3 regions of the Actinomadura sp. 3N407 genome follow, and region 3 is predicted to be linked to each of the others. Evidence: riboswitches for the same ligand, from Rfam matches in the RefSeq annotation. Region 3 holds a riboswitch; each other region holds the start of a gene.
What was found. Region 3 has a riboswitch for thiamine pyrophosphate ahead of thiO (glycine oxidase ThiO). Riboswitches for the same ligand answer to the same signal wherever they lie in the genome.
Positions count from the first base shown of each region.

Region 1: it holds a riboswitch for thiamine pyrophosphate, as region 3 does, so the genes downstream of both, ACTWPP_RS07445 (purine-cytosine permease family protein) here and thiO (glycine oxidase ThiO) in region 3, are expected to answer to the same signal.
Region 2: it holds a riboswitch for thiamine pyrophosphate, as region 3 does, so the genes downstream of both, thiC (phosphomethylpyrimidine synthase ThiC) here and thiO (glycine oxidase ThiO) in region 3, are expected to answer to the same signal.

Region 1 is NZ_JBQQBP010000002.1:704,957-711,265, reverse strand. Features, by position in the region: gene ACTWPP_RS07455 (ATP-binding protein) at 1-185, opposite strand, end outside; gene ACTWPP_RS07450 (PAS domain-containing protein) at 577-2,586, opposite strand; gene ACTWPP_RS07445 (purine-cytosine permease family protein) at 2,663-4,024, opposite strand; TPP riboswitch at 4,017-4,133, opposite strand; gene ACTWPP_RS07440 (rhodanese-like domain-containing protein) at 4,235-4,570, opposite strand; gene ACTWPP_RS07435 (SSI family serine proteinase inhibitor) at 4,641-5,078, shown strand; gene ACTWPP_RS07430 (phytanoyl-CoA dioxygenase family protein) at 5,179-5,970, opposite strand; gene ACTWPP_RS07425 (AraC family transcriptional regulator) at 6,073-6,309, shown strand, end outside.
Region 2 is NZ_JBQQBP010000007.1:330,072-336,380, reverse strand. Features, by position in the region: gene ACTWPP_RS20320 (sugar phosphate nucleotidyltransferase) at 1-245, opposite strand, end outside; gene ACTWPP_RS20315 (CDP-alcohol phosphatidyltransferase family protein) at 242-931, opposite strand; gene ACTWPP_RS20310 (sensor histidine kinase) at 1,067-2,245, opposite strand; gene ACTWPP_RS20305 (hypothetical protein) at 2,392-3,459, shown strand; gene tsaA (tRNA (N6-threonylcarbamoyladenosine(37)-N6)-methyltransferase TrmO) at 3,485-3,898, opposite strand; TPP riboswitch at 3,979-4,092, shown strand; gene thiC (phosphomethylpyrimidine synthase ThiC) at 4,088-5,809, shown strand; gene ACTWPP_RS20290 (TetR/AcrR family transcriptional regulator) at 6,004-6,309, shown strand, end outside.
Region 3 is NZ_JBQQBP010000006.1:331,122-337,430, forward strand. Features, by position in the region: gene ACTWPP_RS17990 (serine/threonine-protein kinase) at 1-1,068, shown strand, start outside; gene ACTWPP_RS17995 (hypothetical protein) at 1,093-1,254, opposite strand; gene thiE (thiamine phosphate synthase) at 1,324-1,992, opposite strand; gene ACTWPP_RS18005 (Rv2175c family DNA-binding protein) at 2,148-2,522, opposite strand; gene ACTWPP_RS18010 (NAD(P)/FAD-dependent oxidoreductase) at 2,604-3,818, opposite strand; TPP riboswitch at 3,911-4,024, shown strand; gene thiO (glycine oxidase ThiO) at 4,014-5,141, shown strand; gene thiS (sulfur carrier protein ThiS) at 5,138-5,338, shown strand; gene ACTWPP_RS18025 (thiazole synthase) at 5,340-6,125, shown strand; gene ACTWPP_RS18030 (DMT family transporter) at 6,271-6,309, shown strand, end outside.

The sequences.
Region 1 (6,309 bases), on a different contig from region 3:
TGTCCGGACGGCAGGGGCCGCGCGTGCCGGAGGGCGTTGCTGATGAGTTCGCTGACGATGACGGCCGCGTCGTCCACGATGGTCTCGTAGACGCCGGAGTCGACCAGCTCCGAGCTGAGGCGCTTACGGGCGACCGCGACGCTGGACGGTGCGTGTGGCAGCAGTACGACGCTCGACGCCCTCACCTCCCCGTGGTTCCGTTCACCCGGACGATTCCCGTCATCGCGCTTCCGGTACGACCGAAATGCCCTGATGGCCATGGCCGGAAACGCGAACGATTCAGTCTGCCACCTGCACAACGAGTCACCGCCCATCCGGTCACGGTGATCACCCCCGGATCGGAATCCCGTCACCAACGGCAACCATCAAAGGATCTATCCAGCCAACGGCGGATTTACTCCTCACGCGCGCGTTTCGTCCGTCACACCCCGGGGCCACCGAACTTTCCCGCAGAGGCCAACCCTGCCACCTGTCGAGACCGCTCATTGCCCTGGTCACAACGGTCTCACCACGGCACCATCGAGGGACTGTCCTTACGGTGAGTAACCGCCGCCGGGGTCGGGTCCGGCCGGGCGGTCAGTCCGCCGCGCGGAGCACGAGCCGCATGCAGGTGCCGTCTCCAGGGTGCGCGCCACCTGCGGGTCCTCGTCCCTCCGCCGCCCGCAGGAGGGTGTTCGGACGTCCGGGCGGCACCGTCGCCGGGGTCGCCGATCCTTTTCCTCCCCGCCGGTACGGGTTTGTGTGAGATACCTCACGGTTGCCAGCTCCGCCCGGATGTGCGGAGATCGTTCCGCCCTGGGCCTCCGTCAGGCGTTTGACGATATAGAGGCCGAGCCCGATGCCGCCGAAGCGCCGGCGGTCCCCCGCCTCGCCCTGGACGAACCGCTCGAAGATCCGCTCATGGTCGCCGGGCGGGATGCCGATCCCCTCGTCCACGACCGTCACCACGACGTCGGACTTCTCGCGGACCGCCCGGACGCTGACCGTCCCGCCGTCCGGGGAGTACTTGAACGCGTTCTCCAGCAGCTGCCCGAGGACGATGTCGGTCGCCATCGCGTCCCCCTGGCACGGCGGCAGGTCCGGCGCGATCTCCAGCTCGACCCGGTGCAGCGGCGACAGCGACCGGAACCCCGCGACGACGCCCTCCAGCACCCGGGCCAGGTCGAACGACTCGATCGTCACGGTCAGCTCGTCGGCGCCCGCGCGGGACCCCAGCAGCAGATGCTCCACGAGGCGGCCGAGCGACTGGGCGCGTTCGGCGATGGTGGCGACGGCGGCGCGGCGGTCGGTGTCGGCCAGCTCGTCCCACCGGTTGACCAGCGTGGACGCGAACCCCTGCACGACCGTGATCGGGGTGCGCAGCTCGTGGCTGGTCGTGGCGAGGAACAGGTCCTTGGCCTCCTCCAGCGCCTTCGCCTCGGACACGTCACGGAAGTCGACGACCAGCTCGCCGGTCTCCTCGATCTCGGCGGCCAGCACGTTCAGCCACGTCCCCGACTCCAGCCGGAACGTCAGCATCTCCCCGAGCGCGGGCATGTCGAACGGCAGCGGCCGCCCGATCGCGTCCTCCGGCGGGATGCCGGTGAGGGTGTGCGCGGCGGGGTTCCACTGCCGGACGACGAGATCGTGGTCCAGCACGGCGATGCCGTCGGCGCTGGAGTCGATGACGGCGCGTTCGTGCGCCCGCTGCCGGACGACCTCCGCGTAGGCGACGGCGTTGCCGACCGCGACCCCCGCGTGCCCGGCGAGCAGTTCCAGCAGCTCGAGCTCGGTGTGCCCGACCTTGCTGCCGGAGAACAGGGCGTAGAGCGCGCCGTACGGCCGGTTCTGCAGGTACGACAGCCCGAGCGCGATCGTGTGGAGGCCGGACAGCTCCGACCAGATCAGGTCGCCGAGGCGCCGCTCGCCCGTCGCGAGCAGAACGGTCTTGCCGGACCGCAGCACCTCCCCGACCAGGCTGGACCGCAGCTCCGCGGACGTCCCGCGCATGTGCTCGGGCAGCCCCGACATGCTGACCAGCCGCAGCCGCTCACCCTCGATCCGCACGAACCCGCCCGCGTCGGCGCCGGTCAGCTCGATCAGCGCCGCGGTGATCCGGTCGAGGACGACGGCGAGGTTCAGTTCGGCGTTCAGGTCGGCGACGATGTCGTTCAGCCGCCGGACGAGCCGGGCCCGCTCGGTCATGTGGTGCTGGACGATCTCGTCCTCGTCCACCGGGTGGTACACCCCGACCCAGCCGAGCAGGTTCCCGGACGGGTCCTTCAGCAGGCTCGTGTCGATCCGCACGTCGATGAGGCGGCCGTCCCGGTGGAACCTGCGGGTCGCGATCGAGATCTGCCCGCCGTCGCCCGCCCGCCGTGTGAGGAGCCGCTCCTGGACGGCGTTGTGCTCGGCCTTCAGCTCGTCGGGGACGATCGGCGGGACCCGGCCGACCATCTCCAGCGCCGTCCACCCGAACATGCGCTCGGCCGCCGGGTTCCACACCGTGACGCGGTGCCGCTGGTCAACGGCCACGATCGCGTCGGCGGCGCTCTCGATGACGGCGCGCGCGATCGGGTCGTGGACGTGGTGATGCACGCCTGTCATCGTGCCACCGGACCCCGGCATGGCGCCGGGTAACTTGCACCGAAACTTCCCACGTCACCCTTACCCTTTGGTAAGGCTACCGTCTGGTAACACGGCCGATGAGGAGAGCGGCGAACCCGGACACCAGGAACGACAGCATCGAGGCGCTCATCCAGGTCTGCGGGACGAAACGCACGGCGTCCCGCACGTCGATCCAGAAGTCCGCCCACCCGCTGACGGTGCCGGGGTTGATGAGCTGGTAGACGACGAACCCGCTCGCCCAGGCACCGATCATCCCCCAGCGGGACGGCGCCGTCCGCGAGACGTCCCACCCGTCCAGGCCCTCCCCGGCACCCGCCGCGGCGCCGGCCCGGCGGCGCCGCCCGAGGAAGAAGTCGGCGGCCAGCACACCGAGCATCGGCACGAACACCGACCCGATCAGCGACAGGAAGCCCGCGTAGTCGCCGATGTCCAGGACCAGCGCGAGGACGGTGATGCCGATGCCGAGCAGGACGCTCAGCACACGGCGGTCGGCGCGCGGCGCGAGGTTCTGGATGGACACGGCGGTGGAGTAGGTGTCGGCGAACGACTGGTCCGCCTCCCGCAGCACGAACACCGCGAAGAAGACGACGCCGAGCGTGGCGCCCAGGAACGGGTCGAAGACGTTGTCGGTGTTGCCCGCGACCAGCGCCAGCGCCAGCAGGCCGAGAACGTAGGCGACGATCTGCGTCACCGAGTAACCGACGGCCGCGGCACCGAACGCCGCGCGCTCCGTCCGCGAGTGCCGGGTGTAGTCGGCCGCGACCGGCACCCAGGAGATCGACACCGCGAGCGCCGCGTCCGCACCGATCCAGAAACCGCCCCACGACCCCTGCGAGAGGTCGGGCAGCGGCTCGCGGAGGATCTGGAAATAGAAGTACACAAGTGCGATCGCCACGGCGACCGTCACGTACCGGCGCAGCAGGCGCACCGACCCCAGCGGCCAGATCGTCAGCACCGTCGTGATCAGCCCGGCGGCGATCACATAGCCCCAGCGCGGTATCCCGTCCCACAGCTCGGTCGCGGCGTCCGCGATGACGATCAGCTCGAACGTCCCCCAGCCGACGAGCTGCGCGATGTTCAGCACGGTCGGCGCGTACGACAGCTTCGCGCCGAACAGCCCGCGCAGCAGCACCATCGCGGGCTGGCCGGTGCGGGCACCGGGGACGGCGGCGAGGCCGAGCATCAGCCCGCCCAGGATCGTCCCGACCGCCATCGCGACGATGCCCGCCATGATCGACAGCGTGGGATTGCCGTCGGTGTCCGGCGCCAGGACGGTGTACGCGCCGGAGAAGGCCAGCAGGCTGACCCCGAGGTTCGCCCAGAACGCGCCCTGGTCCCAGAACCCGAGGACCTTGGGGGCGGGCTTTTCGAGAGTGAAGGGGACTTCGTTCGGGCGCTCGCCCACGTCGGACGTCACGGAACACACTCCCTACGCCGGCATTACCCGGACAGGTTCATGCGGTCGGCGACGCCTCGAAGGCCGCCCTCTCAGCCCGGCAGTGGCCCGAGCTCCCGCGGAAATGGACCGGCGCCGTATCGGACCGGTCCTGTGGCCGGCCCCGATCGTACAAGGGCCCGGCTTCCGCCCAATAGGGCGTAGATCACCTGAAAAAGAGCAAGACCACCGTCATGCCACGTACGGGGGACCGTCGCCGCCGCCCTCCATCGGACGTCCCGCCTCGGCCCAGCCCTTCATCCCGCCGTCGACGTTCTTGGCCAGCCAGCCCGCCTGGTTGAGCGCCACGGTCACCTGCGCGGACCGGGGCCCGGACCGGCAGATCACGAAGACCTCCTGGTCACGGGGAACCTCTCCGGCACGGTCACCCAGCTGGCCCATGGGGATGTGGACCGCCGTCGGCGCGTGACCCGCGTCCCACTCGTCCTGTTCCCGCACGTCCAGCAGGTACGCGTCCTGCGGAACGTCAGCGGCTCCGACCGCCGGCACGTCGTCCCCGAAATTCATCACACACCCATGGAACCGCGCGAAGCCCCCCTGCGTCGAATCACGCATGCGGTATCGGACGCTCCTTTTCGTGGCGCCCGGGCTGGCCGTGCTCCTCTCTTCGGCCGCCTGCGGCGACGAACAGGCCAACGGAACCCCCGCCGACAAGCCTTCGGGCACCACGTCCGTGCAGCCCTCCAGCTCGCCGGCGGACACGCTCACCATCGAGGTCAGGGCCTCCGCGGAGGCCCCCGCCAAGACCTGGACACTGACCTGCGAACCGCCCGGCGGCACCCATCCCAAGGCCGCCGAAGCCTGCGCGGCTCTGGCCAAGACCAAGGACCCGTTCAAGCCCGTCCCCGAGGACCAGATGTGCACCAAGATCTACGGCGGCCCCGCGGTCGCCACGGTCAAGGGCACCTGGAACGGCAAGGAGATCGACACCAAGTTCACCCGCAAGGACGGCTGCCAGCTGCACCGCTGGACCCAGGTGGCACCCCTCTTCGGCAACGTCCCCAAAGTCCGCTGAACGAGCCTTCCCCGTTCCGGCTCCGTTCCCAGTCCACCAACAGGCCCCGGCGATCCGCCGGGGCCTGACGTGCTTATCGTGAGCGTCCCTCTCGGCCGGCTCAAGCCCAGGGACGGAGGAAGATGCCGCCGTCCAGCCGGTCGCCCGCGGTGAGCCCGAGAAGATCGGTCACGATGTGCTCAGTCCCGCTGTAGCGGGTCTCCTCGTCCATATAGATGACGACGTGCGCGAGCCGGGCCCGGTCGGTGCGGTTGGGCAGCGCCATGTGACCGGTATAGCCGCTGTGGAAGGTGCAGTCGCCGGCGCGCAGCGGCACGGTGACGCGGGGGATCCAGCGCAAGGACGGGTCCGTCGCGAACAGGTCGTCCTCGTGGTGGAGGTCCTGCGGGCGCAGGCCGGTGCGATCCTGGGTGCCCGGCAGGAAGGTCATGCAGCCTCGTTCGGGCGGAACGTCCACCAGCGCTATCCACGCCGACAGCGGGAGCCGGTCGCCTGCATGCGGCCAGTACGGGCGATCCTGGTGAAACTCCGTGGCGGCGTCGTTGTGCGGCTCCTTGACCAGCATCTGGTCGTGCCAGAGCCGCAGCGGGAACCCGGCGAGCTGTTCGGCGATCCGGCCGAGCCGCCGGTCGAAGGTGAGCTCCCGCAGTGTCCCGTCCCGTTGCCAGACGTTGACCAGCTGGCTGAAGACGCCCTGCTTCTCCAGACTCTCCGCGCGATGGGCCTCCAGGAACCCCTCGGCGCAGGTCCGGAAACGCTCGACCTGCTCCGGCTCGAGAACGCCTCGCACTCGAACGAAACCGGCTTCGCGGTAGGCCGCGACGAGCTCGTCCGGCACCCGGCCGTCGGCATCGATGTCGCTCTGGGACGAGTCGGTCGTGGGCGTCGTCATCGCTGACCTCCGAGGTTCCTGCCGTTGGGACACACCTCAGCGTCGCCGTGACGAGCCGCTTCGGGCTAGGCCGATCCCGGCGAGTAGTCGTACGATCCCGACATGACCGCCACGCTGCACGAGCACGCTCTGTTCAGCGAGGGCCCGGTCATGGGAGGCGTCCACCACCTGGACGCCGACATCGAGCCCCACGCGCACGACTTCGTCGAGATCGCGGTGATCGGAACCGGCCGCGGCCGGCACGTGACCAGCCGGGGCGAGCACGCGCTGCGGCGCGGTCAGGTCATCGTGCTCCGCCCCGGCGCCTGGCACGGGTTCCGGGACTGCGCCGATCTGACC
Region 2 (6,309 bases), on a different contig from region 3:
GGGATCTCCTCCGTCGCGTAGCTCAGCGACATGCCGAGCTCCTCGCCGTCACCGAAGTAGTTGCGGATCAGCGCGGCCAGGAACTGGACGGTGACGACGGTCTCGCTGAACCCGTGCTTCTTCAGCAGCCGCAGCACATGCTCCATGATCGGCCGGTTGACCAGCGGAAGCAGCGGCTTGGGCTGGTTGGCGGTCATGGGACGCAGCCGCGTCCCCTCGCCTCCCGCCATCACGACGGCCTTCATCGGGGGGTCTCAGCTCCCTTCTGATCGCCGGCCGGCGGATCCGCGCCCGGGTCGCCCGGCCCTCCCCGTCCGGGCGCGGGGTCCGGCCCGGAGGCCGGGGACGAGGCGCGGCCGGCCAGCACCAGTTGCCGCGTCTGGGCCCAGTAGAGGACGGCCGCCCACCAGTACAGGCCCGTCCCCCAGATCGCGAACGACCATCCGGTGACCTTCGCCGCGGTCGCCGCCCCGCCGTCGTGGTCGCCCAGCAGCAGCAGCGGGAACGCGTACAGCAGGCACATCGTCCCCGCCTTGCCGATGAAATGCACCGGAAGCGTCCCGCTGTACCCGAGCCGCCGGACGATCGGCGCGATCGGCAGGATGGCGAACTCGCGGGCGACCAGCGCCACCACCAGCCACAGCGGGATGATGTCGCGGATCGTCAGCCCGATGAGCGTCGCCAGGATGTAGAGGCGGTCGGCGGCCGGGTCGAGGACGGTCCCGAGCTTGCTCATCTGGTTCAGCGCGCGCGCCAGCTTGCCGTCCAGCCAGTCGGACAGTCCGGCGAACACGAGCACGCCGAGCGCCCACCAGTCCGCCTCGATGAGCACGAGCCACAGGAACAGCGGGACGCCCACCAGCCGGGCCAGGCTCAGGCTGTTCGGCACCGTGAAGATCCGGTCCTGCGGGGCTTCCTGCTGTGTGCTCACCGACGTGTTCGCCTCCCCTGGTCCCTTGATCCTGACCCTACCGGTAAGACTTTTGAAAGCCCCCGATGACGTCGCCCGCGGCGGTCGCCCGGGCACACGGCCGGCGTGGGAGGAAGGCCCGGCCGCGGCCGGGGGTCATCGCGGGCTGACGACGGCCGCGGGCGGGAAGACGGCCGTGACGACGAACCCGCCGCCGTCGCCCGGGCCCGCGTCGAGCGTCCCGCCGGCGCTGCGCGCCCGCTCGATCATCCCGAGGATCCCGAACCCCTCGGGCGTCCCGCCGGACGGTCCCGTCCCGTCGTCGGCGACCCGCACGACGAGGCCCCCGGCGTCGCGCGTCAGGCGCACCGTCGCGTGCCGCGCCCCCGCGTGCTTGACGACGTTGGTCAGGGCCTCCTGGACGATCCGGTACGCCGCGACGCCGATCTCCGGCGGCAGCGGCCCGGCACCGGTGCCGCCGCCGAGCCCCGCGGCGTCGAAGTCGATCTCGATCCCGGTGCCGCGCGCGGCCCGCACCAGGTCCGCGATCCCGTCCGCACCGGGCAGCGTCCCGGAGGTCTCGACGTCGGTGCCGCGCAGGACCTGCAGAGTGCCGCGCAGTTCCGTCCGGGCGTCGCGGCACGTCTGCGCGATCGACCCGAACGCGTCGGCCAGCTCCGCCCGGTCGAGCGGCCGGTCCGCGCGCAGCAGGTGGGACGCGGCCCCGGCCTGGACGCCGATGACCGTGATGCTGTGGGCGAGGAGGTCGTGCAGGTCCCGGGCGATCCGCAGCCGCTCCTCGGCGACGCGGCGCCGGGCCTCCTCCTCCCGCGTCCGCTCCGCCCGTTCGGCCCGCTCGGTGATCGTCGCCAGCCGGGCCCGGTGCACCCGCCACACCTGGACGGCGATCACGACGGACACGACGGCCTCGATGACCGCGATCTGCTCCCGCAGGGAGCCGCCGCCGGCCCGCATCGCCATCCCGAACACGCACACGGCCAGCAGGAACGCCACGACGGTGATGACGGCCCGCACCCGGCGCCCGAGCACCGCGTACGCGAACAGGGCGATCACCTCGGCGGGCACCAGCGCGTGGTGCTGGTACTGCGCCAGGTGATACGGCAGCACCAGGATCACCAGGGCTGCCAGCCCCGCGGCGGGCCATCGCCTGATCACCGCGAGGGGGGCGTGCGCGGCCAGCAGCAGCAGCGCGCCGGGCACGTCCAGCGCCCGCACGCCGGGCCACATGACCGCCACCGCGGCCGCCGTGACCGCCAGCAGCGTCGCGAGCAGAGCGTCTCTCGCCGTCGCACCGATCCGGGGCACCGTCACCACCCGCCCATCTTCCCCGACGCCCGCGATCACCGCACACCGCCCCGTCCTCAACGGGCGGGGACCGCCGCCGCAAGTGCGGCGGGTCCGCGCCGCGGGGGGCCGCACCCGGCCTATAGTTCTGCGATCCCCGTCACGAAGGGCCGACAGTGTCCGTCTCCCCGCCCGGACTCAAGATCACCCTGGCCCGGAGGGCCTACCGGTGGCCGCTCCGGTTCTGCCTGACCGCGCTGACGGCCGGCCTGGCCGTCTCGTTGTCCACGCTCTCCGGCCCCGAGGCCTGGGAACCCGAGGAGGCCCGGCGGACCATCGCCCTCTATGGCGGCGGCGGCGTGCTCGCCGCGTCGGCCGCCGCCCTCTGGGCCTTCATCATCTACCGGACCCGCCTCGTCGTGACGATCGGCGAACAGGGCCTCGTCCTCCGCCGTCGCGGCAACGAGGCGACCATCCCGGCGGACGCCGTGGACGCCGTCGGGCTCGTCTGGCCGGTCGCCGATCCCGCCTGGACGGTCTGGTTCGATCCCGGGGCCGCACCGGGCGTCGACGCCGTCACGAAGGTCGAAGGCCGTGCGGCCACCCTGTTCCGCGACCGGTCGCTCCCGCCGGGGTGGATCGAGGCCGTGCACGCCGCGACGACGGGCACCCTCGGCGCCGCCTGGCGCGTCCTCGACGACGAGGGCGATGAGGTGGGGCGGCCTCCAGGGGGCGGGCTGCCCCGCGCCGACCGCGTCGCCGTCGACGGCAGGGGCCGTTACCGCGGCGAACGCGGCGGTGCCCTGCTCGCCGTGGCCTGCGGGCGGCTGGCCGAGCGCCCGGCGGACAGGTCCGGCGTCCTCGCCCGCGGCGGCGGCCGCCGGGCGATCGTGCTGCGCGATCCCCACGCCCGCACGCTGCTGGTGTTCAGGAGGGCGTCCACGATGTCCGGCCGCGGCCGGATGCGCGTGTTCGGCGCGGACGGCCGCCTCGCCGGGGAGATCAGGGGCGGGCACGAGCCGTCCTTCCACACCGCCGACGGGATGCTCCTCGGCGTCACCCGGCGGACCGGCGACCGCTACGTCGTCACCGGCGTGGACGGCCGGGAGTCCGCCTCGCTGCGGACCGGGAGCGGCGCCGGCGACGACGGCATGTGCCTGGAGCGTTCGCCGTCCGCCCCCGGCACCCTGCGCACCCTCACCCTGGCCCTCCCCATGGTGGTCCGCATCACCCGCCGGATCTGAACGCGGCGGCCCTCGACGCGACGGGTCAGGTGTCCGGTGAGCAGGTGAGGACGGGTTTCACGTCCAGGATCGGGGTGCCGTCCAGGGCCTCCAGGTCCCGGACGCGCAGGCGGTTCCCGGCGATCTCCAGTATCTCGACCGGGTGCAGCCCGATCGGGTTCGGGCGGTCCGGTGAGCGGGTCGCGAAGACGCCGCGCATCGGGGCGGCGAGGTCGTCGCGCGGGTGGACGCGCAGGACGTCGCGCGGCGACAGGTGCAGCCAGGTCAGCACGAAGACCCGGTCGCCCGGCCGCAGGCCGTCGAGCGCGTCGAGGACGGACGGCTCGAAGACCAGCCACGCCTCGGGCGAGCCCTCCGGCCCCTGCTTGGGCGCGGCGGCGCGGTCGGTCAGCGTGGACTCGACGCGGCCGACCGCCGTCACGGTGAAGTCGTCTGGCATGCGTCCGATTCTGTCAGCCCGCCCCTCTATCCCATGAACGCCGGTTGCGGCAACCGGGGGACGGCGGGTTAGCGTCGGAGGCGACAGATCGCGGGGGCCCGGCGAACCGGGCTGAGATAGCGGCTGGGACGGCCGCTGACCGCATGAACCTGACCGGGTAATGCCGGCGTAGGGAGAGATCGAGTCGTCATGACCGAACCTGTGGTTCCAGCTGCCCGCAAGACCTACCTCCAGGGCTCGCGCCCGGAGATCCGCGTACCGATGCGGGAGGTGCCGCTCACCAACGGCGACGCCGTCGTCCTGTACGACACGTCCGGGCCGTACACCGATCCCGGGCACGAGACCGACGTCCGCAGGGGCCTGCCGCCGCTGCGGGAACCGTGGATCGCCGAGCGCGGCGACACCGCCCCGTACGAGGGGCGGGCGGTGCGCCCCGGCGACGACGGGCGCGGGGCGCCCGTCCGGGACGGTTCCCCGCCGCGCCCGCCGCGCCGCGCGACCGGCGGCGCGGTGACCCAGCGGGCCTACGCGCGGCGCGGGGAGATCACGCCGGAGATGGAGTTCGCGGCGCTGCGCGAGGGCGTGCCGCCGGAGTTCGTCCGGGACGAGCTGGCGGCCGGCCGCGCCGTGCTGCCCGCCAACGTCAACCATCCCGAGATCGAGCCGATGATCATCGGGCGGAACTTCCTCGTCAAGGTGAACGCGAACATCGGCAACTCGGCGGTGGCGTCGTCGATCGACGACGAGGTCGAGAAGATGACGTGGGCGACCCGCTGGGGCGCCGACACGATCATGGACCTGTCGACGGGCCGGGACATCCACACCACGCGCGAGTGGATCCTGCGCAACTCGCCGGTGCCGGTCGGGACCGTCCCGCTGTACCAGGCCGTGGAGAAGGTGGGCGGCGACCCGGCCGAGCTGACCTACGAGATCTTCCGCGACACGGTGATCGAGCAGGCCGAGCAGGGCGTGGACTACATGACCGTCCACGCGGGGGTGCTGCTGCGGTACGTGCCGCTGACGGCGCGCCGCAAGACCGGCATCGTGTCCCGCGGCGGGTCGATCATGGCGGCGTGGTGCCTGGCGCATCACGAGGAGAACTTCCTCTACACGCGGTTCCGGGAGCTGTGCGAGATCTTCGCGGCCTACGACGTCACCTGGTCGATGGGGGACGGGCTGCGTCCCGGCTCGATCGCCGACGCCAACGACGAGGCGCAGTTCGCCGAGCTGCGCACGCAGGGGGAGCTGACGAGGATCGCGGCGGAGTACGGGAACCAGGTGATGAACGAGGGTCCCGGGCACGTCCCGATGCACAAGATCAAGGAGAACGTCGACCTGCAGCAGGAGTGGTGCGACGGCGCGCCGTTCTACACGCTCGGGCCGCTGACCACCGACATCGCGCCCGGCTACGACCACATCACCTCGGCGATCGGCGCCGCGATGATCGGCTGGCACGGCACCGCGATGCTCTGCTACGTCACGCCGAAGGAGCATCTCGGGCTGCCGGACCGCGACGACGTCAAGGCCGGCGTGATCGCCTACAAGATCGCGGCGCACGCCGCGGACCTGGCGAAGGGCCATCCGGGCGCGCAGGCGTGGGACGACGCGCTGTCGGACGCGCGGTTCGACTTCCGGTGGGAGGACCAGTTCAACCTGTCCCTCGACCCGGACACCGCCCGCGCGTTCCATGACGCGACGCTCCCGGCCGCCCCGGCGAAGACCGCGCACTTCTGCTCGATGTGCGGGCCGCACTTCTGCTCGATGAAGATCACCCGGGATGTCCGGCGGTACGCCGCCGAGCGGGGCCTCGGCGAGGACGAGGCCCTCACCGCCGGGATGCGGGAGAAGGCCGAGGAGTTCCAGGCCGGCGGCGGGCGCGTCTACCTGCCGCTCTCCCCCGGCGGCACCTGACCGGACGGCACCTGACCGGCGGGCGCGGGCCCGGTGCGGATCGGGGCCCGCCGCGGACCGTCCGCGGCGGGCCCCGCCTCCCCGGGGAGGGTCATCGGTTCACCGCGGTTACTATCAAGGGACCGTTCCAAAGCCGCGGATCCCCCCGAATCGCCGCAGGCCCGTTGACCCGCCGGGAAGGACCCACGACCGAGGTGACCAGCGACGACACGCCGAAGGCCCCCGCCCGGGCGGTGCGCGCCGACGTGCGCCGCAACCGCGCGCGGCTGCTCGCCGCGGCCAGGGAGATGTTCCAGCGCGACGGTGCCGGCGCGTCCCTGGAGGGCGTCGCCCGGCTGGCGGGCGTCGGCATCGGGACGCTCTACCGCCACTTCCCGACGAGGCAGGACCTCCTGGAGGCACTGCTCGCCGACGCCTACGACCGGCTGGCCGTGCACGCGCGCGAGCTCATGGTCTCCCCCGCGCCCGGGGACGCCCTGGCGGACTGGCTGCACGCGTTC
Region 3 (6,309 bases):
CATCCCGCGCGTCCCGCCGCCCGCCCCGCGCGGGCGGGCCAGGCGCACGCCGGTCACTCCGGCCGCCCGGCCAAGACGCGCCCCGCCCGCGCCGTGGACGGGGCACGGCGCGGCGGCGCGTCCAGGCCGCCGCACGGGCCGGACAGGCCGCCCGAGACGCCGCTGGGACCCGACGACCCCCGCGGTCTCGGCGGCTACACGCTGCTCGGGCGGCTCGGCGAGGGCGGCCAGGGCGTGGTCTACCTCGGGCGGGACGGCGACGGCGAGCTCGTCACCGTCAAGCTGCTGCGGGGCGGGACGGCGGCCGGGGATCGGGCGCGCAGCCGCTTCGTCAAGGAGGCGGACGCGGCCCTGCAGGTGTCCGGGCGGCACACCGCGCGCGTCCTCGACGCGGACATGACCGGCGACCGCCCCTACATCGTCAGCGAGTTCGTCGAGGGGCCGCCGCTCCAGCACGTCGTCGAGGACCGCGGCCCGCTGCCCGCGCCGCGGCTGCGCAAGATCGCGCTCCGGACGGCGGCGGCGCTGGCCGCGATCCACCGCGCCGGGATCGTGCACCGCGACTTCAAGCCCGGCAACGTGCTGCTCGGCCCGGACGGCGCCAAGGTCATCGACTTCGGCATCGCCCGCACCGCCGACGCCGTGCTCGACACGCCGCTGACGACGGGGCCGGTCGGCACGCCCGCGTACATGGCGCCCGAGCAGATCGAGGACGAGCCGGTCGGGCCGCCCGCCGACGTGTTCGCCTGGGGCGCCACGATGGTGTTCGCCGCGACGGGGCGCCCGCCGTTCGGCACCGGGCCGAGCGCGGCCGTGATGCGGCGCGTCACGTCCCGCAGGCCCGACCTCGGCGACATGGAGGGCCCTCTTCGCGACCTCGCGGCCCGCTGCCTGGACAAGAACCCCGCCGCCCGGCCGACCGCGCCGCAGATCGTCCGCGCGCTACGCGAAGGGCAGGGACCGATGACGAAACCGCGGCCGACCAGGATCCCGCGCTACCGGTGGCGGATGATGGTCGCGCTCGCGGCCGTGGTCGTCGCCGGGTTCGTGCTGGGCATGCTCTTCTAGCGGGCGCCCCGCCGGCCGAGCGGATCACCAGTGCGGCGGGCGGTCCTCCAGCAGGCGCGAGTCGTCATCGTCGCCGCCGCGCCACTCGCCCCAGCCGATGTCGGTGTCGTCGGAGGTCTGGTCGGGCAGGATCTCCAGCTCGTCACCGAGATCCACCGGCCGGTCGTCGTCGGGTCCCACGCTCATGGTCCCCATTGTCCGCGATCGGACCCCCGGCCCGCACCGTGATCCGGGTCAAACCCCGACAAGGAGGGGTCAGCCGGCGAGCCGGCGGGCGAACTCCGCCGCGGCGGCGCCCGGATCGCCGGCCTCGGTGATCGCCCGCACCACCACGACCCGGCCCGCGCCCGCCGCCGTCACCGCGCCGAGGTTGCCGAGGTCGATCCCGCCGATCGCGAACCAGGGCCGCGCGACGCGCTGCGCCGCGACGTATTCGAGCAGCTTGGGGCCTGGGGCGGGGCGTCCCGGCTTGGTCGGGGTCGGCCACACCGGACCCGCGCAGAAGTAGTCGACGCCCGGCTCGGCGGCGGCCGCGGACGCCTGCTCGCCCGTGTGCGTGGACCGGCCGATCAGCATGTCTCCACCGACGATCTCGCGTGCGGCGGGCACCGGCAGGTCGTCCTGGCCGAGATGCAGCACGTCGGCGCGGACGGCGTGGGCGACGTCGGCGCGGTCGTTGACCGCGAGCAGCGCCCCGTGCCGGTCGCAGGCCGCCCGGAAGACCTCCAGGTACGCCATCTCCTGCCGGGCCTCCAGGCCCTTCTGGCGGAGCTGGACGAGGTCGACGCCGCCCGCGAGCACGGCGTCGAGGAAGGCGGGCAGGTCCCCCTGGCGCTCTCTCGCGTCCGTGCAGAGGTAGAGGCGGGCCCGGCTGAGCCGGGCGCGCAGCGCGACGGCGCGTTCGGACGGGAGATGCCTGGACACGGCCGGAGGTCGTCCTTTCCCAAGAGAGATCGCGGGGTCGCGCGGCGGTCACGTCCCGTCGCGCACGACCCCGCGATCGTGTCACGTGCGTTGTCCTCCGCCGGCTTTCGGGGCCGGTCCCGGCCGGTGGACGGGCCGGAGGGCGCGGGGGCGCCCTAGAAAGCCAGCGCCTGGGCGCGCCGGCGGACCTCGGTCCCCCGGTTCTCGGTGAGCGCGTCCACGGGCGTCCCCGGCAGCGTGTCGTCGGCGGTGAACAGCCAGCGGATCGTCTCCACGTCGTCGTAGCCCGCGTCCGACAGGAGCGTCAGCGTGCCCGGCAGCCCCTTGATGACCTGACCGTCCTTGATGAAGGCGGCGGGCACCATGGGGTTTCCTTCCCGGCGCACCGCCAGGAGCCTGTGCTCGCTGATGAGCTGCTTGATCCGGTTGGGCTTGATCCCGAGTCGTTCGGCGGCCTCCCGGAGGGAGAGCCACTCGCCCGCGAGGGCGTCGGTCCGGGGGTCGAGTGCGCTGTCAACGGTTGCGTGCATCTGCGTCACGCCCCCTTGCTACCACTCCTTCGGAACCCTCAAACCACCTGCACAGCCGTAACGTCCCGGCGGCGATCGCCATCAGCGAACGGCCTGCCGGACGGGCACGTCGAGGTCGGCGATCGCGTCGGGGTCCACGGGCGTCCCGGCGGCGATGACGCGCCGCGCCTGCACCAGGTCGCGGGGCCGGTCGACGGTGAGGACCGCGTCGAGGCGGTCGCCGGTCAGCCACGCCACCGCCCACTTGCGGCCGGACGGGTCGCCGCGGCGCACGATCCGCTCGGACGCGCCGTGACTGCCCGCGTACTGCACCATGCGGCCGAACTGCTCGGACCAGAAGTACGGGGCGGCGTCGTACACGGCGTCCTCGCCGAGGAGGGTCGCGGCGGCCACCTCGGGGGCGTTGAGGGCGGTGTCCCAGTGCTCGACGAGGAGCCGCCGCCCGTACCGTCCCGACCACCAGGCCGCGCAGTCGCCGACCGCCACGACGTCCGGGCGCGGGGAGCCGGGCTCCTCCTCGCCCTGGTAGGTGCGGAACGAGCCGTCGGTCACGACGCCGCGCTCAAGCAGCAGCCCCGATCCCTCCAGCCAGGACAGGCCGGGCCTGACGCCGATGCCCACGACGACGACGTCCGCCTCGATCCGGGTGCCGCCGGCCAGGAGGAGACCGCCGTCCTGCACGGCCGCGACCTTGACGCCGGTGCGCAGTTCGACGCCCGCCTCGGCGTACCAGGGGGCGGTGAGCGCGCCCACCTCGGGGCCGATCGCGCCCGCGAGCGGGGTGTCGGCGGCCTCGACGACGGTCACGGCGCAGCCCTTCCGGGCGGCGGTGGTCGCGACCTCGGCGCCGATCCAGCCCGCCCCGACGATGACGATCCGCGCGCCCCGGGTGAGCCGGGACCGCAGTTCGCGGGCCTCGTCGACGGTGCGCAGGACGTGCTGGCGCCCGCCGCCCGGAAGCGTGATCGGGACGGCCCCGGTCGCGATGACCAGCCCGTCGAACGGGAGATCGCCCGCGGTGGACGCGACGACGCCGCCGCGCCCCGGGACGTCCAGCCGCAGGCCGGTGGCGCGCACGCCGAGCAGCAGGTCGCAGCGCAGCGCGTCCCAGTCGGCGTCGACCGTCGTGTCGTCGGAGTCGCCCGCGAGGACGGCCTTGGACAGCGGCGGCCGGTCGTAGGGCCGGTGCCGCTCGGCCGAGACGAGGGTCAGCGCGCCCTCGTACCCCTTGTTCCTCAGGACCTCCGCGGCGCGCACGCCGGCCAGCCCTCCGCCCACGACAATGACCCTCTCCATGAGGTCACCCTAACGGGGGCCGGTCGAGGATTGGACGAGTGTCCAGACACCTGCGCACTTTACCGAGGTCGTAGAGTGGAACCGGATAAAACAGCACAGAGCGCGGGAGTCCGGTGCGACCGGGCTGAGAGGGCGGCTGAACGGGCCGCCGACCGCCACGACCTGATCCGGATCATGCCGGCGAAGGGAGCGCGCATGGAGATCGTGATCATAGGCGCCGGGGTCATCGGCCTGGCCACCGCCTGGCGGGCCGCCGCGGCCGGCGCCCGCGTCACCCTGGTCGATCCCGAGCCCGCGAGCGGTGCGTCGTCGGTCGCGGCGGGCATGCTGACGCCGGTCGGCGAGGTGACCTACGGCGAGGAGCCGCTGCTGCGGCTCGGCCTCGCCTCCCGCGACCGCTACGGCGCGTTCGCCGCCGAACTGGAGGAGCTGACCGGCCTGGAGACCGGCTACCGCACCGACGGGATCCTCCAGGTCGCGTTCGACTCCGACGACCTGAAGTACCTGGACGACCTGCGCCGCTTCCAGGAGAGCCTCGGCATCCCCGCCGAGGCGCTGACGGGGCGGGAGTGCCGGAGGCTGGAGCCGATGCTCGCCCCCGGCGTCCGCGGCGGCCTGCACGCCCCCGAGGACGGCTCGATCGACCCGCGCAGGCTGACCGCGGCGCTCCTGGCCGCGGTCGGGAGGACGGGCGTCCGGCTCGTCCGGCGTCGGGCCACCGGCATCGCCGTGGAGAACGACGCGGCGGCCGGGGCACGGCTGGACGACGGGACGGTGATCCCCGCCGACCGGGTTCTGCTGGCCGCCGGCCCGTGGTCGGGCGAACTTGAGGGCCTGCCTCCCGGGACCGTTCCACCCGTCCGCCCGGTGAAGGGCCAGGTGATCCGGCTCCGCGCCCGGACGCCGTTCCTGGGCCGCGCCACGCGGGGGCTGGTGAAGGGCTCGTCGGTCTACCTGGTGCCGCGCGCGGACGGCGAGATCGTCCTCGGCGCCACGCAGGAGGAACTCGGCTTCGACACGCGCGTCACCGCCGGCGGGCTCTGGGAGCTGCTGCGCGACGCCCGGGAGCTGCTGCCCGGAATCACCGAACTCGAGTTCGCCGAGGTCTCCGCCGGGCTGCGTCCCGGCTCTCCCGACAACGCGCCCGTGATGGGCCCGTCCGCCCTTCCCGGCCTCTTCGTCGGCACCGGGCATTTCCGCAACGGCATCCTGCTCACCCCGGTGAGCGCCGACATCCTGGCGGCGATGCTGCTGGACGGGCCCGTCCCCGACGTGGCCGGGCCGTTCTCTCCCGACCGATTCTCCGCCGAGGTGCATCGATGAAGGTCTCCGTCAACGGTGAGCCGCGCGAGCTGCCCGAGGGCGCCAGCGTGGCCGAGGTCGTCGCGTCCGTCACCGCCGCCGGGACCGGCGTGGCCGCCGCGCTGAACGGCGAGGTCGTCCGGCGTTCCGCGTGGGAGTCGACGGCACTGCGCGACGACGACCGGCTGGAAGTGCTGACCGCCGTACAGGGAGGTTGAGGTGGATCCGAACGTGGACGACGACACGCTGGTCATCGCGGGCGAGGAGCTCGGCTCCCGGCTGATCATGGGGACGGGGGGCGCGCCCAGCATGCGGGTGCTGCGGGAGGCGCTCACCGCGTCCGGGACGGTGCTGACCACGGTCGCGATGCGGCGGGTGGACCCGTCGGCGCGCGGCTCGGTGCTGGACGTCCTGACCGAGTGCGGGATCCGGGTGCTGCCGAACACGGCCGGGTGCTTCACCGCGGGCGAGGCGGTCCTCACCGCGAAGCTCGCCCGGGAGGCCCTGGGCACCAACTGGGTCAAGCTGGAGGTCATCGCCGACGAGCACACGCTGCTGCCCGATCCGATCGAGCTGGTCGACGCCGCCGAGCAGCTCGTCGACGACGGTTTCGCCGTGCTGCCGTACACCAACGACGACCCGGTCCTCGCGCGGCGCCTGGAGCAGGCCGGGTGCGCCGCCGTGATGCCGCTCGGCTCCCCGATCGGCTCGGGGCTCGGCATCCGCAACCCGCACAACATCGAGATGATCGTCGAGCGGGCGGGCGTCCCGGTCATCCTGGACGCGGGGCTCGGCACCGCGTCCGACGCCGCCCTCGCCATGGAGCTGGGCTGCGACGCGGTGCTGCTCGCGACCGCCGTCACCCGCGCGCAGCATCCCGGGCGGATGGCCGCCGCGATGCGGCACGCGGTCGAGGGCGGGCGCCTCGCCCGGCTGGCCGGGCGGATTCCCCAGCGACGCTACGCACAGGCGTCGTCGCCGTTCGAGGGCCTGGCAACGTCGTAGCATCACTAAAGACTCGGTTATAGAAATATTCGCTGGACCTGAAATGTCCGCACGGTGAGACTGGGCCGGTACACCGGGCCGTGCGCCGCAACCCGGCACGTCCCTTCGGTGTTCGTGGAAACGTCCCATACCTAAGGTGCGTCACATGCAGCAGGACAGCACGCGGGCGGGCGCGGGCATCGAC